One region of the Paenibacillus intestini genome, then DNA from elsewhere that is predicted to be linked to it. Evidence: riboswitches for the same ligand, from Rfam matches in the RefSeq annotation. Region 1 holds a riboswitch; each other region holds the start of a gene.
The links. A riboswitch is a leader RNA that binds a small molecule or an ion and turns the genes downstream of it on or off. The one in region 1 is predicted to bind cyclic di-AMP.

Region 1 (4,270 bases):
TGAAGGCATGTTTGCAACCAGGAACCTTATTGGCAATAATTTTACGGATACGCTCTCCCGCATGATCCGGATCCGTCAGGATAATGACGCCACGTCTCTCTTGAGCAAGTGCAATTCGCTTCAGAATACGCTGATTAATGGCAGAGCCTCCGGTTTCAATCGTATCCGCTTCGACCGCCCGACGAATCGCTACCGTGTCGTCACGACCCTCCACAACAATCACTTCTTTTATCATGTTCCTTTTCTTCCTTTCTAACGCAAAAAGAAGAGGAATATCCTCTTCTCTGCCAAACGGCGGAGGAGACTGAATTCAGACCCCTCCGCCGCATATTCCGCATGAATCATTCATGCAACTATTTTATAGCATTCCCATTTCAAAGTAAAACGATTTTAGTTCGCTTCCGGCTTAACTGGACCAATCACATAGACCGTTTTGCCTTTTTTACGTCCGAAATTCAGGGCGTGCTTCACACTGTCGTAATAAACGTCAATTTTGTTGCCTTTAATAGCGCCGCCTGTATCTTCCGCACGACGGAAGCCGAGGCCCTCAATGTATACCCACCAGCCGATTGGAATGACCTTGGGATCAACTGCAATGGTGCGCCCCTCCGTTACACGAGTACCGGAAGCTGTTTTTGTACCAATACCCGGCTCTTCAGAAGAGTAGGCTGTCATCGATACATTTTTCAAAACTTTAGAGTATTTAAAAGAATTCCCGGAGACCGTAATCACCTTGCTGCCCGAGGCAGATGTTTTCTTCGAGTTCGTTGTTACAGCTTTTTTGGTCGTTGAAGTTTTGGCAGATACCAATTGAACCTCAGGTTCCTTCACAACCGGCTTAGCCTTCGTACCTACCGCAATCACTTTATCTACACGATTGGTGGCGACCGTTTTACCTACCACTTTTTTGGAGACGAGTTCTCCATCTTGAAATACCTTTTCGATATGTTGCACAATTGTGCCTTCCTTGCCTTTCACTACAACACGGTTATCCCCTTGGAACAAACTTGGGTCTGCCGTTTTTACAACCTTGTAAGCAATCGGTTGTTTCACATCCACTGTATGCTTTGTTACACGCACTACACGAATCTTCATATCCGCTTTAATTGCGGTTCCGAGCGCTGGATACACTTTATCATGATCTTCAACTTGAATACCTGATTGCTGAATTACACCCTGTACCGATGAATCGGTTGTATAAAGAGTCTTGGTGTCTCCGTCTGCCGTGATTTTAACTGGAACGGCCCGCTCAATAACGATTCGGTCTCCGTCGGTAATCGCCCCATTCATGGGCATGGATACCTTGTCGTGAGGGCTGACTGTGATTGACTGCTCCTCCAGCATTTCCTGAAGCATTCCTGTACGAGTCTCTACCACTTGAGCTTTGCCGTCAATAACCAGTGAAACCTGCTTCCCGGCCTGACCGTAAACGACTAACAAGATCATGATTGCAAGCGCAATTGAGAATATCGCGATCAATGCCATTTGACGCAAGTTCTCATGCTTCCACCGCAACGCGAAAGACTTACTGGATGATCGTGACTCATGGGTCTCTTCTGGTTGGAATATGCCCACTTCTCCGTCCTCCTTCATAGCCTCGCCGTCTAAAGTAATGCATGATGTCTTTGACGCGACTATAACAATTTTTCTACAGAACACAGATCAGAGATAATGACCGGTTCTGCACCATGAACCCCTCTTCGCAACATGATGTCATCCTCCTGAATACATACCGTATGATGACAATATTTCTTTTATTCAAAACAAAAAAAGCCAAAGAAAGAGTGTAAGAGACCCTTTCGTGGCTTCCGAATGATTTTGAATATCGGAAATTCATGCACGAGGTTGCCTCTCTTTTTCCGCTTGCGAGGTTAGCTGTCGGGTTCGGGCGAAAGAGAGCCGCCCTATCTTAGGTCACCCGCTCATGGCGGACGCCCTTGAATTCACCCCGAGACCCAAAGAAGAAATCAAATACGGCTTCGCAGAACATTCCGCTGCTTTTGGGTCAGCGAACGATGCGCACCGGCTAGAATCACCGATGTTTAAGCCCTATTGGTTCCCCCGCTCTCCGTTAACGGAGACTCAGCGAGATTGATTCATGAAAGTAATGTTGTCTCATCGGAAAGTGTCCCTTTGTTCATCCCCCGAACATCTGTCCAATTTTCCGCGCAACAATTCACTGAAAAGATGATATCCTGTTTTGATGCATGTTGTAAAGCACGGATCAAGTACGTTTTTCTAAATATTTGGTTAAAATATTGTAATATTCTGCAATTATTCGAGACAAAGAGCAAATTACCTCTCTGTATCTCCCTTTTTCACCCGATTTACTCATTTTCTTATCGAATCCCAAATCGTTCCATGGCATTTTTGGTGGTAATTGCAGCAATTTCCTCTACCGAAATGCCTTTAATTTCCGCAGCTGCTTCAGCAACCAGACGTACATGCGCTGTCTCATTTCGTTTTCCACGATAAGGATGCGGTGTGAGATACGGGGAGTCCGTTTCTAAGAAAAATCGATCCATCGGAACCTTGGCGAGCACCTCTTTCGGTTGCTTGGCATTTTTGAAAGTGACCGGTCCTCCGAAGGACAGATGGAACCCTAAATCCAGACACATTTTCGCCGTTTCCCAGCTACCGGAGAAAGAATGCATCACACCTCCAACCTCACCAGCCTTCTCCTCACGTAAAATACGCACAATGTCCTCATGAGCATCCCGATTATGGATGACGATAGGCATACTCAATTCACGTGCCAATGCAATTTGTTGTCGTAATACGCGGTGCTGTACCTCCTTAGGGGAAGTGTCCCAATGATAGTCTAGACCGATTTCTCCGATTGCTACCACTTTCTCATGTTTGCACAATGATGCAATCCATTCGAGATCTCCCTCTTGCATCGTAATGGCATCCACCGGGTGCCAGCCTACAGCTGCGTGGATAAAATCATACGTTTCGGCCAGTTTGATCGTTGTTGGAATCGTCTCCCGGTTAAAGCCGATATTAATCATGCGAGTAACTCCGGCCTGAACGGCCCGTTTAATCATGTCCTCTCGGTCTTCGTCGAATTGTGGTGCATCCAGATGAGTATGTGTGTCGAATAACATGCTTTCTCGTTCTCCCTTCATGTCGAAAGTCAAATGCCGATGATTTTTTCATGGGAACTCCCTTATTCTTGTACAGGAATTCTTGCGTTTGAATTTCAAATTTATTTTTTTGCATCATTAAATGATTGGGACAAGCAACAATTTCAGTATTTTCAGTTTTAGCACTCAAGCTACTATATATAGAAGGAAAATAAAAAGTCAAATCAACATCTTGCAAGAAAGGCGTTAGAAACTGTATAATTACTCACTCGAATTACAAAATTATGTCGATCTACACATCCTCCCCATTAAAGCAGATTACTGTATCATGTAAAATAGCTCTCTTAGAAAGTCTTTTGATATCAAAGTGTTTCACCCTGCTGCATCGACTCAAGCTTATAGAAAATAGGGGCGTATATGGGACGGTAATTCATGAAGGATGGCATCCACCTTGTTTTGCGGATAGTACAGATGATGTTTGCCCAGATGAAGTCCACTGATGGAACGAACAATATCAGAAACTTCTGACAGCTCATGCAACTTGTCCTGCCGATCGAGCAGAAGAATTTGCTTATCTGTGGATTGATCTGGACGAAACACATCATACGGATTATCCGTCGGAAAATCAATTTCAAGATCGTACTCGGGATTCAATCCTGCTTGTACAAATGCTTCCCGAATCTCTTCAATGATGTCCAAGTCGATCTGTTCAAGTTCCACATACTTATATAACCTGCGATCCATAAAACGTTCGCACAACTCACTTAGAACAGAATCGTCCTCCTTACGCCACTGCATAAAGGCTGTTTGAATTAACGATTCATCAAGCTGCAGATATTCATGAACTGAAATTTCTCCTTCAAACAGTTTGGGCAGAGGCTCTACCATGAAACGGAATGGAAAGCCTTGCTTCACAAGTTCTTTTGCCCGCTTAAAGATTTGTCGCAATATAATCTCGGAGCTACGCGTCACAGGATGGAAGTAAATCTGCCAATACATCTGGTATCGTGACATCAGATAGTCTTCCACAGCATGCATACCAGACTCTTTAACTACAATTCGTCCATGAAATGGACGCAGCATGCGCAGAATACGATCCAAGTCGATCGTGCCATAATTTACTCCTGTAAAGTAGGCGTCCCTGAGCAAGTAATCCATTCGGTCTGCATCAAGCGGACTGGTTA
Region 2 (4,270 bases), on a different contig from region 1:
GTCCACTGTATCTTCATATGTAACAGACAGCAGTCGTAATCTGGCAAGTCTTGCACCAATTAACGTTTCCAATGGCGCATTCACAGCTCAACTCCCAGCACAGAGTGTAACAACATTTGTTGCTAATATTACTGGCGGCAACGGTGGCGGCAATGTAGGCACGGGCACCACATATGAGGCCGAAACAGGAACAACACTTACGGATGCAGTCATTGAAACAGCTTATCCGGGCTTCACCGGTTCTGGATATGTTAACTTCAACGCTTATACAGGCTCCGCAATCCAATGGAATGATATCAATAACACAATCACAGGCACCAAAAATGTAAAGTTTCGTTACGCTTTGGAAAGTGGTACGCGGACTCTAGATATTTATGTTAATGGCACAAAAGTACTCAGTAATGAGCCCTTTACTCAAACAGGAAGCTGGTCTACTTGGGGTGAAAAAACAATTCAAGTACCTATGAATTCAGGTACGAATACACTCCGAATCGTAACAACAGGTACAGAGGGACCCAACATTGATAACATTACGGTGACAGCAGCATCATAAGTTATCTAATTCTAAACCTTTTTCTTTTTTAGCTGGGCAAAAAGTAGCCAAGCTCCCATGTGGAATAGACCTAAGTTGCTCTACTCGTCTATTTTGAGACAATACTGTAATTAAAGACTGTTGATTGTTCTTTATATCATTAGATAGAAAAAGACCTCTTAGGCTATTGCTAAGAGGTCTTTTTCTATCTAATGCGGTCGAGAGGACTCGAACCTCCACGGGGGGTTAGCCCACACGGACCTGAACCGTGCGCGTCTGCCAATTCCGCCACGACCGCATATATTGTATCTTTCCAACTAATATCGGCGACAAGAAATAATATACCACGCGTAGTTTAACATGTCAACAACTATTCATCACCAAATAAGTGCGAAACAGATATGTATCCGATTCGCACTTATCAGGCCTGCTTCAGATTAAGCTTATATATCCGTAAGTAGTGGACTTATTAGAAAATTGGTTAAATAAACAATTTTCTACAGCTTGGACGGCCAGTTGCCGTACCATGCATAACCGCCTCTTCTTTCCTTTTCTATATCGCTCAGCTTATATTTCACAACGCCATCACGTCCCACAAAGATCGGTTTGTCCGTACCGAGTTCATAGAAACGTGCCCAAATCGGTGATGCACTGGAATCAGCAATAATTCGGCTATCCCCATTCGCTCTCTCATACCGATATCCTGTAATTTTCACTTTATTAAACCAGGCTTCGGCACCTTTGATAGATGCAGTGATTCTTGAATTAGCCGGTCTCGTTTTCAGAAACTTCACAATGTTCACGCTTTCACCTGCCGTTAATGAAGGCACTTCATAGATTCTGGCTCCCGCAGGTCTAAGTGAACTGGAATCATGCTGTTGTCCCCAGGCCGTTAACTTCCCACCGGATACCACCTGGGTATTCAGGATAGCATCGACTCCTTTGGAAACTGCATTTTTACTGCGATTTGCAAGAGAACTGTCGATAAAGGAGAAGTTCCCCTTACGTCCTGCGACTTCATCAAGCATGTACATCACATTAATCATCGCATCATCATTATAGGTAATATGTTTATGATAGCCGGAACTTTGATAGACTTGAGGCCAACCGCCATTGGAATACTGCATATTAAGCAAAAAGTTGATGCCCTTGACCGCTGCAGCAGAGTATCGCGGATCATTTGTTTTTTTGAATTCACTTGCTAGCCTTCTGATTTCTGAGTATGTAGCTTTGTTATCGATCGTTGATTTGGCCCATTCACCTGACGTCTGACTGTAATCTTTTCTCCAGCCTCCATCGGGGCGCTGATTCTTTAAGATATCGGACATACTCGCCGTTGTACCGGAAGCATCAGCTGCCGATACGGTCGGTACAGGAAGGATAGCCATTCCCGCTACGGAGAATACCATAGAACACGCCAGTACAAATGTTACTAATTTTTTTGCTTTCACTCGACAACACTCTCCCCATTCACAAATTTGATTACTTATATCACATATATTCCAATGAAAACAATTTAAATACAAATTATGTATTTAATATGGTTATAATATGCAATAAATATATTTTTGTCAATATATGCAACAAACCAAAAAAATTTGTTAAACAGAATGGTTTCCTTTTTAGCTCATAACAATCTTGTTTATTATCCAAGTTCTCTCATATGAAACACAAATGACTTTTTTGTAATCTTTAACTCCCTAATTTCAACAAAATGATAACTAAAATCGATAATTCCGCTAACATTGAGGCTAAATGAACACCTTTAAACAGGTTTGACAATTACGCATTTATGCAATATAGTTTCAAATAGTTACAAAAACTTAATTATTCATTTGCCGAGTTTCAGGATTGAAAACGGGGGAACCATTTTGGGTGAATTATTCTTATACATAGGAAATATAGGGAACCTTCTACCGAACCCTTAGCTAACTCCGTAGGCATCGAAGGGAGAACATTGATTTTGAAAAAACTGATTATTTCCATTTTTGGGGCTGCTGTACTATTTACATCCGGGGCAACAAGCACAGAGGCAAGCACAATTAATACGATGGTTAACAATATGACAGGCATCCCGTACAAATGGGGCGGCACAACCATGGCTGGCTTCGATTGTTCCGGGTTTATGAGATATCTTTTCAACAAATATAGCATTGAGCTCCCTCGCACGTCGCAACAACAAGCGAAAGCCGGAACACCTGTCTCCAAAGCAAGCATTCGTACAGGAGATCTGGTCTTCTTCAACACAACAGGTAGAGGCATCTCACATACAGGAGTATACATCGGTGGAGGTCAATTCGCACATGCCTCCAGCAGCAAAGGTGTCAGCATCACCAAGTTGTCCAATCCGTATTTCAGTGATCGTTATGTAACCGCAAGACGGGTGACAGGTCAATTTATGTATAACAAAATGTTGGGTAAACTTTAATTGAATTTAAAGAACGGGGAGTAGCCTTTGGCTACCTCCTTACAGTAAAGAAAGTAAAGATGAGCTATAAAAAAACAAGGTCATACGCCTCTATTAAAGAGGTGTATGACCTTGTTAATTTTTGTTTTGCTTCATCCACTAATGGAGCGCCTTCTGCACCCTCATTGCTCCCTGTGACAGAGCATGTCCGCCGCCCACTGCACCAGCGACAGCTACCGTCTCCATGATTTCCTGATCGGTCGCTCCCTTGGACCGGGCTTCCTCCACATGATAGAACGTGCACACTTCGTTATTAGCAAACAAACCGATACCTAGCGCAATTAACTGCTTGGTTTTGGCATCAAGCACACCCGGCTGGAAGCATTCTCCCGTAAACTCATGATATGATTTCACCACATCGGGGAGAACGTCGCTTAATGCGCCAATCTGATCCTTATACGCATGAACTTTATCATTCATCAATGTCATGACTTGCAGCACACCCTTTCGGCTGTAAATACAGCGAATTGTTCCACTGTACCTATCTTCTCTCGCGTGCGTCGCAAATATGCCTGTTCCTGATGGTAATTCCAAACATTTGGTGTAGCAGACATTCTCTTAGAAGGAGCTCCGGTAACGTGAATCCGTTAAGCTAAGCACTCATGTCATTTATTCACTTAAAACACTTTGACGAGGCTCACTGAACAGCTGATAACGGTAAGACCGATCCAGCTTCACAACACGGCGATTTTGCCTGCGAATAAGTACTTGCTCATCATCCCAAGCTACCACGATGCCCGTTACATCATTAGACTCCAGTTCATCCCGCACTACTCTTACCTTCTCCCCTGACAAACGCAGGGCATCCAATTCTGTATCACTAATCATGTCATAACTCCTATACTCAAATTTCTTTACAAAAAGAGACCTAAATGAAAAGTCATTTAGGTCTCACGTGACTGTATTGGACTGTCATGTCATTCGAAAAAAATGTCCCGACTGAGAGTTACCGCTGCGCGTGCTCTTTGCTGTCGTTCTTCTCGAACCAAAAATCAAGCACTTTGGCGGACATCACACGTTCTTCAAGGTACTCTACTTGGTGCGGTGTAAATTGTTCTTTCCAAGAGAAGGACAACTCTTCACACAAGCCTACAATCGTCAGTAATTCTGACCAGGCAACATAGCGTTTGTACCAGAAAAATTGAGGATGTTCAATCATATAGGGATAAAGGTCATCGAATTCCGTATGTTTACAATCCAGGGCACGTTCAAAATGAACTTTCGATTCCGCCAGCTTATCAATAAAAAATTGTTCTGTTGCCGGTTGGTTC
Region 3 (4,270 bases), on a different contig from region 1:
CAGCAGTTCCTGACGAAGAACAGGCTGAAGCCGCTGTCGGGATTCGTAAGGGCAATACGGAGTTATTAGCCTCTGTAAACAAAACCTTGGACCGCTTGAAAAGCGAAGATAAGATCAACCAGATGGTTACAGAAGCAAGTCTCCTGATGGCTGACAAAGTCAATAAATCTCAAAACATTTTTCAATTGTTCTGGGAATACAAAGGCTTATATGCAACAGGTATTGGTTACACGCTCCTGTTGTCGGCGCTAGGCGTATTATTCGGGGTCATCATCGGTCTGATTATTTGCCTGTTCCGTCTTCATAATATGGCGATTCTTCGCTGGATTGGTACAACTTATGTAGAGGTGATCCGCGGGACGCCAATGCTGGTACAACTTATGATTATCTATTACGGGGTGTCGCTAACTTTTGGCATTAACTTCTCAGCACTTCAAGCAGGGATTATGACGCTTTCCATTAACAGCGGTGCGTATCTCGCCGAGATTTTCCGTGCCGGTATTCAAGGCGTTGATCGTGGTCAACTGGAAGCAGCCCGTTCACTGGGTATGGGCAGAGGCGCAGCGATGCGTTACATTATTCTGCCACAGGCCTTCAAGGCCGTTTTGCCAGCCATCGGTAACGAGTTCGTAACGATTATTAAAGAATCATCCATTATTTCGGTCATCGGTATGGTGGATATTATGTATCAAGCAAGTGTAGTCAAAAATCTCACATTCCAGGGTCTGAACCCGTTCATTATTGCGGCAGCGATTTACTTTGTGATGACATTTATTCTGTCCAAGCTGCTCGGACGATTGGAAAGGAAGTTGGGTGCAAGTGATAGACGTTAGGCAATTACACAAATCATATGGTAAAAATGATGTCCTGAAAGGCATCGACGTAACGATCGGCAAAGGTGAGGTCGTTGTAGTTATTGGTCCTTCCGGTTCCGGTAAAAGTACATTTCTGCGTTGTCTGAACCTGTTGGAACAGCCATCATCGGGACAGATCGATTTCGAAGGTGTTTCGATTACCGATCCGAAGCATAACATCAATGCTACACGTGAGAAGATGGGCATGGTGTTCCAGCATTTTAATCTGTTTCCTCATAAAACGGTGCAGCAAAACATAACGATTGCTCCAATCAAGGTGAAGAAACAATCCACGGATGAGGCCAACAAAATTGCCGAGGATCTCCTGAAGACAGTCGGTTTGGCGGACAAAAAAGATGTATATCCTAACCAGCTGTCCGGTGGTCAAAAGCAACGGATTGCCATTGCAAGAGCACTCGCGATGCAGCCGCATGTGATGCTGTTTGACGAGCCTACATCGGCCCTTGATCCGGAGATGGTCGGAGAGGTATTGGAAGTCATGAAACGTCTTGCTGAAGGCGGAATGACGATGGTCATTGTAACGCATGAGATGGGTTTTGCGCGTGAGGTGGGAGACCGCATTCTGTTCATGGACGGCGGCGTCATCGTTGAGGAAGGTACCCCGGATGAAGTGTTTGGTGCGCCAAAACATCCGCGTACGCGAGACTTTCTTGCAAAAGTACTTTAATTCATGCCATTCCGTATATAGAATCAAATGAATAACGGCGTTATCGGATCGAAAGATCCGGTGACGCTTTTTTGTTGTTTGCAGAAAAGGTAGAGCTGAAAAAGTAACTTTTCTGTTACCTGTAAAATGAATTAAAACGCCAAATGGAAACATTTACTACAGCTTAAGGTTACAAATTTGTGATATATTCAAGACTGCCGAAACTTCCGAAGCGGAAGTGCGGGGGACGTAACAATGCAGACATAGTTAATGATTTGAGAAATATGCTGCTTGGGGTGAATTAGGAATACATAATGCTTCAGCATGTCACGTACAGCCTATAGGGTGGGTTCCTCCATCCGAATCCGACAACTAACTTCGCAGGCATCATGAGGGAGGAAGACCATGCATAACAAGAAACGTTTAGCCAAAACAGCCATCGCACTACTGACATCCATTCTATTCATTCAAGCCGTTCCGGCTCACGCGGATTCCGTTCATGTGGCCAAAGAAGGGGATACCTTCTTCACCTTATCCAAGCAATACGGCGTTGATATGAACACATTAATTAAAACGAATAAAGACATCTCACCTTATAACATCTATGGTGGTTTGAAAATTACAATCCCAGGTAACGAAAACAAAGTAGAAGCGGCACCAGTTCAAGCGAAGTCGCAGGAAAAAACGGTGACTGCTGCAAGCCTGGACGTGAATACAGATAATAAAGTGGTACAGGCTTGGGGGAAAACATTCGACTACAGCAAAACGCTTAGTGTTAAAGCAACAGCGTATTCCGCGGATGCTTCCGAGAATGGTGGATGGGGCCCCGTTGATTATTTTGGCAACCCGCTCGAACTCGGCACAATCGCAGTGGATCCCAAGGTTATCCCTTTTGGAACCAAGGTACTAGTGACAGGGCATACACACCCTGGATTGCCGAAACAGGCTTTCGTAGCAACGGCTTTGGATGCAGGTAGCGCGATCAAGGGAAATCGTATTGACATCTTTATCCCTGGAAGCAAACAGTTCGTTAGTTCGTTTGGTTTTCAGGATATTGAGTTGTACATTTTAAAATAAGGCTTAAACCCTCTCATTTATGGATGTGAGGTCATAAGTTGAATTGAGCATTAATAAACAGGGTGTTCTTTCTTGCGTAATCATGATAGGCATAATTCATGACGACGTAGAGGGACAACCTGTTCTTTCAATTATTGTTTCTCTTTTGGCAGTTTAAGCATCTCGTCCAATGTAACTAATTCATATCCTCGGTTTCGCAATTCCTCAATAACCTCAGGCAAAGCCTCTACAGTACCTTTCAGGTTCGAACCTGTACCGCCGCCAGCATGTTGTAATACGATGGAACCAGGCTTCACCGCGGTGAGAATATTATGTTTTACCTTTTCCTTGTCTAGTCCCTTCCAATCGAGAGAATCCACATTCCAATTCACGATGCTGTAATGCTGTTTTGCAGCCCATCTCAACTGTTCTTCGTTAATGTCCCCATACGGAGGACGAATCATTTTGGGCGTATACCCCGTCAGGCGGTGAATGATATCGCCGGTATGTAATATTTGTTTGCGAAAGGCAGTCATTGATAATTTGCTGAATTCAGGATGATTGTAGCTGTGATTGCCAACGATATGTCCTTCTTTCACCATCCGTTTCACCAAGTCCGGGTGTTTCTCCGCACGGCTGCCAACAACAAAAAAAGTAGCACGAACCTTATATTTTTTTAATACATCAAGTACCTGCGGTGTAAATCTTGGATCAGGTACATCATCAAAAGTCAGCGCAACTTGTTTGGTGGAAGGGCCATTGGTTTTGAACGTATCCGCGTATTTCTGACGAAGTTGACCTAGAGTCAACTGTTCTTCTTTAACATCTGACCCAGACGCCGGTGTATCACTGAGGGTTGAAGAAGGTTCCTCAGATGAAGCAGCAGACACAGGCGCAGGGGCTAAAGGAGCTGTATAAACCCCAGAACATATAATAGTAACGAGTGCGAGCATGACGAGGCGTATTCGCATGTTAACGGCCTCCTTTTTCCAAAATTGCGTTCTCTATGGTATGCCCGTTGCCTGTTTCTTTTATGCGTGTGTGAGAAGTTTCATTGCATCATCAGGTCATGAAAGCCATAATTCCACCATATATAACATATAGAGAAGGATAGGTGGAGAGACAATGAGTACATATGATTTGAAATCCATTCGTTTAGAGGTTTTTGAGGCAGGACAGGACAAGGTATTTCTGGTTACGGGTGGTAAAGCTCATATCGGGGCTGTAGCTACATTCTATGTTGACCATGATCGGGTTAGTGGAACAACGGTACATATCCCGGGACACAAGGAACAAGAGTTATGTGAGCGGCTAGCCCGCAAGGCGGCACTGCAATTGAAAGTTACGGTAACCGTTATTATGGGCATACATTTTGACAGCATTACACGAGTGCAGATCGACGAGATCGTAATGACTGCAGAGAGACTTGTGGATGAACATTTGAATAAGAGGTCAGAGTAATGTTTTGGTAATCGGTCATCTTTTAGGATAAACGACACGTGCCTGGATAAGTATAACCTTCAGAGGTAATCCTCCTTATATTTAGAGGTTGTCATCAAGTTTTAATTTTTTTTTGTAAAATTGAAACGAGTTGCAGATTGTAACGTATGTATCTTTATATACAATGCACAATCCACTGGGAGGAATAACCTAATGTCTATTTTTAAAAGATTACGTGACCTGACAATGTCTA

Region 2: another riboswitch for cyclic di-AMP. It lies ahead of J2T16_RS07650 (C40 family peptidase); the one in region 1 lies ahead of J2T16_RS26920 (resuscitation-promoting factor).
Region 3: another riboswitch for cyclic di-AMP. It lies ahead of J2T16_RS01565 (3D domain-containing protein); the one in region 1 lies ahead of J2T16_RS26920 (resuscitation-promoting factor).

What each region holds. Positions count from the first base shown of each region.
Region 1 covers NZ_JAURUN010000017.1:11,585-15,854, reverse strand. Annotated here, with positions in the region: gene rnmV (ribonuclease M5) at 1-235, opposite strand, end outside; gene J2T16_RS26920 (resuscitation-promoting factor) at 391-1,575, opposite strand; cyclic di-AMP (ydaO/yuaA leader) riboswitch at 1,845-2,098, opposite strand; gene J2T16_RS26915 (TatD family hydrolase) at 2,340-3,107, opposite strand; gene J2T16_RS26910 (HD domain-containing protein) at 3,483-4,270, opposite strand, start outside.
Region 2 covers NZ_JAURUN010000002.1:555,190-559,459, forward strand. Annotated here, with positions in the region: gene xynC (glucuronoarabinoxylan endo-1,4-beta-xylanase XynC) at 1-553, shown strand, start outside; tRNA gene J2T16_RS07640 (tRNA-Leu) at 746-830, opposite strand; gene pelA (pectate lyase) at 1,030-1,983, opposite strand; cyclic di-AMP (ydaO/yuaA leader) riboswitch at 2,359-2,490, shown strand; gene J2T16_RS07650 (C40 family peptidase) at 2,496-2,960, shown strand; gene J2T16_RS07655 (carboxymuconolactone decarboxylase family protein) at 3,099-3,428, opposite strand; gene J2T16_RS07660 (hypothetical protein) at 3,609-3,827, opposite strand; gene J2T16_RS07665 (hypothetical protein) at 3,946-4,270, opposite strand, start outside.
Region 3 covers NZ_JAURUN010000001.1:355,784-360,053, forward strand. Annotated here, with positions in the region: gene J2T16_RS01555 (ABC transporter substrate-binding protein/permease) at 1-833, shown strand, start outside; gene J2T16_RS01560 (amino acid ABC transporter ATP-binding protein) at 820-1,542, shown strand; cyclic di-AMP (ydaO/yuaA leader) riboswitch at 1,728-1,924, shown strand; gene J2T16_RS01565 (3D domain-containing protein) at 1,927-2,598, shown strand; gene J2T16_RS01570 (polysaccharide deacetylase family protein) at 2,730-3,548, opposite strand; gene lpdD (prenylated flavin chaperone LpdD) at 3,703-4,038, shown strand; gene J2T16_RS01580 (PspA/IM30 family protein) at 4,231-4,270, shown strand, end outside.